Regions from separate parts of the Pectobacterium atrosepticum genome, predicted to be linked through region 1. Evidence: predicted binding sites of a transcription regulator. Region 1 holds the regulator's gene; the other holds the start of a gene.
What was found. Region 1 encodes CRP, which controls carbon source genes, mostly activating them, when cyclic AMP is high. Its sites were predicted from a motif close to ATGTGANNNNNNTCACAT; they were not measured.
Positions count from the first base shown of each region.

Region 2: a site for CRP is predicted at 1,499-1,516, ahead of GZ59_RS14535 (ABC-F family ATPase). Genes of this name have one in related genera too.

Region 1 is NZ_CP009125.1:4,433,995-4,436,202, reverse strand. Features, by position in the region: gene argD (bifunctional acetylornithine/succinyldiaminopimelate transaminase) at 1-652, shown strand, start outside; gene crp (cAMP-activated global transcriptional regulator CRP) at 780-1,412, opposite strand; gene GZ59_RS19770 (OsmC family protein) at 1,787-2,194, shown strand.
Region 2 is NZ_CP009125.1:3,287,477-3,289,684, forward strand. Features, by position in the region: gene GZ59_RS14535 (ABC-F family ATPase) at 1-1,477, opposite strand, end outside; gene GZ59_RS14540 (PhzF family phenazine biosynthesis protein) at 1,595-2,208, shown strand, end outside.

The sequences.
Region 1 (2,208 bases):
GGAGCCGATTCAGGGCGAAGGCGGCATTACACCCGCTACGCCTGAATTTTTGCAGGGCGTCCGTGACTTGTGCGATCAACATAAAGCGCTGCTGGTATTTGATGAAGTGCAGAGTGGAATGGGACGTACCGGTAAATTATTTAGCTATATGCACTATGGTATTACGCCGGATATCCTTACAACGGCTAAAGCGTTGGGCGGTGGTTTCCCGATTAGTGCGATGCTGACGACGGAAGAGATCGCATCGGTCATGACGGTTGGGGTACACGGCACCACCTATGGCGGCAACCCGCTGGCCTGTGCAGTGGCGGAAGCTGCGCTGGATATCATCAATACGCCGGAAGTGCTATCGGGCGTAGCGGATCGTCACGATCGCTTTGTCAGTGAGCTTGATAAAATCAACCAGCAGTATGGCGTATTTGATCAAGTCCGCGGTATGGGGCTTTTGCTGGGGGCTGAGCTGAAACCGCAATGGCATGGTCGCGCGGGTGAGTTCTTGGCTGCTGCAGCGGCTCAGGGGCTTATGGTGTTGATGGCTGGGCCGAACGTGATCCGCTTTGTGCCGTCTTTGATCATTGATGAAGATGATATTGCGCAGGGGATGGAGAAATTCGCTAAAGCTGTCGCTCAAGTGGTTAACACGGCGAACTGAGTTCACGTTATTTTGTGATAAACCGTTATTTGATAAACCATTTTTTTGTGATAAGCATTGTGCGATAAAAAAAAGCGTGAGGCCGAGGCTTCACGCTTTTTTATTGGTAGGGTATCGCGACAGGGGTTTAGCGAGTGCCGTAAACGACAATCGTTTTACCGTGCGCAGAGATCAGGTTCTGGTCTTCTAACATTTTCAGAATGCGGCCCACGGTTTCACGCGAGCAGCCAACGATTTGCCCAATTTCCTGACGGGTAATTTTAATTTGCATGCCATCTGGATGCGTCATGGCATCAGGTTGTTTTGCCAGGTTGAGTAATGTTTGGGCGATACGGCCAGTTACATCAAGGAAGGCGAGGTTGCCGACTTTTTCTGAGGTAATCTGAAGTCTGTTTGCCATTTGTGCAGACAGACGCATGAGGATATCTGGGTTAACTTGAATGAGCTGGCGGAATTTTTTATAAGAAATTTCAGCCACTTCACAGGCGGTTTTTGCCCGAACCCAAGCACTGCGTTCCTGACCTTCTTCAAACAGGCCGAGCTCACCAATAAAATCGCCCTGATTGAGGTAGGAAAGAATCATTTCCTTGCCTTCTTCATCTTTGATTAGCACTGCGACAGAGCCTTTCACGATGTAGTAAAGCGTTTCTGCTTTTTCACCTTGGTGAATCAGCGTGCTCTTCGATGGATACTTGTGGATATGACAATGGGAAAGGAACCATTCGAGAGTCGGGTCTGTCTGCGGTTTGCCGAGAACCATTCGCTATCATCCTCTGTTGTAATTCACTGCGCAAATTACAGGGGTCAGAGTTCCCTGTACGGCGTGTTTAACTGCTAAAAAAATAAAATTCAGTCTAGGCAGAATGACGTCAGGGAATATACTGGAACCACTGTACCCTTGGTTTTTCGGTTGCTGCTTTGCCGCACCGTAAACGTGGCTGGGTATTTCTGGCTACGTCATCATCTTCTTCGTTTCTGGGTTTGTCCAGAAAAGGTCTATTCTATTTTCGTTTTAACACAGCTTTAAGGATGTGTCTTGTGTTGTCTCGCTTCAGCATGACAAAGCTCTGATTAACGCTGGTTTTTGTACAGTAACGGTATAAATTTTCAAAAAAATTTTAGTGGAGAGACATCATGCAGGCTCGGGTAAAATGGGTTGAAGGCTTAACGTTTTTGGGCGAATCCGCATCAGGACATCAGGTATTGATGGACGGTAATTCTGGCGATAAAGCGCCCAGTCCGATGGAAATGGTGTTGATGTCCGTAGGGGGATGCAGCGCGATTGATGTGGTGTCGATTCTGCAAAAGGGCCGTAACGATGTGGCGGATTGTGAGGTGAAATTAACCTCAGAGCGTCGGTCTGAAGCGCCGCGCTTATTTACCCATATCAATCTGCATTTTATCGTGACGGGGAAAGGGCTGACCGATAAAGCTGTCGAGCGGGCTGTCGAGCTGTCAGCGGAAAAATACTGCTCTGTGGCATTGATGCTGGGCAAAGCCGTTGAAGTGACGCACAGTCACGAAATTAGAATACTGCCGTAATTCCTTTCTCTGAG
Region 2 (2,208 bases), 1.1 Mb from region 1:
GAGACACGAACAGCAGCGTCCCTTCATACATTTCCAGCGCCATGTTCAGCGATTCAATGGATTCCATATCAAGGTGGTTGGTCGGTTCATCCATTACCAGAATATTCGGACGCTGCATCATCAGCTTACCGAACAGCATACGACCCTTTTCACCACCGGATAAGACCTTCACTTTCTTCTTGATATCATCCTGACTGAACAGCAAACGACCGAGCACGCTACGCACCGCCTGTTCGTCATCTTTTTCCTGTTTCCACTGGCTCATCCAGTCAAACACCGTCAGCGTCTCATCGAATTCGTATTCGTGATCCTGTGCGTAGTAGCCAATTTGAGTATTTTCCGACCACTTAACAGTGCCGCTATCTGGTGCGAAATCACCGACCAGCGTTTTCAGCAATGTCGATTTACCCACGCCGTTGGCACCCAGAATGGCGACTTTTTCACCCACTTCGATCATGAGACCCAGCTTGCTGAACAGTGGGCCATTATCAAAACCTTTGGTCAACGCTTCAACTTCCAGCGCATTACGGAACAGTTTCTTATCCTGATCAAAACGGATAAACGGGTTTTGCCGGCTCGACGCTTTCACTTCATCCAACTGAATTTTATCGATCTGGCGCGCGCGCGATGTCGCCTGTTTGGATTTAGAGGCATTGGCGCTAAAGCGGCTAACGAACGATTGCAGTTCGGAAATCTGCGCTTTCTTCTTGGCGTTATCGGACAGTAAACGCTCGCGAGCCTGCGTCGCAGCCGTCATGTATTCATCATAGTTGCCCGGATAAACACGCAGCTCGCCGTAGTCCAGATCCGCCATATGCGTACAGACCATATTCAGGAAGTGACGGTCATGCGAGATAATGATCATGGTGCTGTTACGCTCGTTCAGCACCTGCTCCAACCAGCGGATAGTATCGATATCCAGGTTGTTGGTCGGTTCGTCGAGCAGCAGGATTTCAGGATCGGAAAACAGTGCCTGTGCCAACAAGACACGCAGTTTCCAACCGGGAGCAATTTCGCTCATCAAGCCATAGTGCTGATCAACAGGAATCCCCACACCCAGCAACAGTTCGCCCGCGCGTGATTCTGCGCTGTAGCCATCCATCTCACCGTATTCCACTTCCAGATCGGCCACTTTATAGCCGTCAGCTTCGCTCATTTCAGCCAATGAGTAGATACGGTCGCGCTCTTCTTTTACCGCCCACAGCTCACCGTGACCCATGATAACGGTATCCAGCACGCTGTATTTTTCAAACGCGAACTGATCCTGACGCAGTTTACCCAGACGTTCATTAGGATCGAGGAAGACGTTACCGCCGCTCGGCACCAGATCGCCGCCGAGAATCTTCATAAAGGTGGATTTGCCGCAGCCATTCGCGCCAATCAAACCGTAACGGTTGCCGCCGCCAAATTTAACGGAGATGTTTTCAAACAACGGCTTGCTGCCGAACTGCATGGTGATATTGTTGGTACTTAACACAGCACTTATACTCGAGTCGGAATGTGATTTGGCGCGCATTATGCCACAAGCGCGCGATAGGATCGCGGTTAGTTTTGAGTGATATTTAAACGATGCCGCATACAGGAGAGAAATGCGATGCCTATAGTACGTCGTTTCAAACAGGTCGACGTTTTCACCCAGCAGCCTTTCAAAGGCAATCCGCTTGCCGTCATTATGGAGGCGAATGGATTAACCGATGAGCAAATGCAAGACATCGCCCGCTGGACAAACCTGTCGGAAACCACGTTTGTTCTGCCAGCCACCAATCCTTTAGCGGATTATCATGTCCGCATTTTTACGCCAGAATCAGAGATTCCGTTTGCCGGGCATCCCACACTAGGCACCGCACACGCTTTACTGGAAGAAGGATTACGTCCTAAATCCTCGGGGCAGTTGATACAACAGTGCGGTATTGGTTTGGTTCCAATCAACATCGGTGATGATGAGAGCCTCGCTTTTCACGCGCCGCAGGCCACCATCGTTCCGTTTGGCGATGAGCACATGCCGCTGCTGGAAAAAACGCTGGGCATTACCAACCTTGGTGCTAACCGTATCGATAAACGCTATCCGCCTGCCGCCGTACACATGGGAATTCGCTGGCTCGTGGTTCGTGTAGACAGTGCCGACACCTGTCTGAACATCACACCGGATGCAGAAGCACTCGCCGCCGTGGAAAATCTCAGCCAGACCAACGGTATCGCCATCTATGG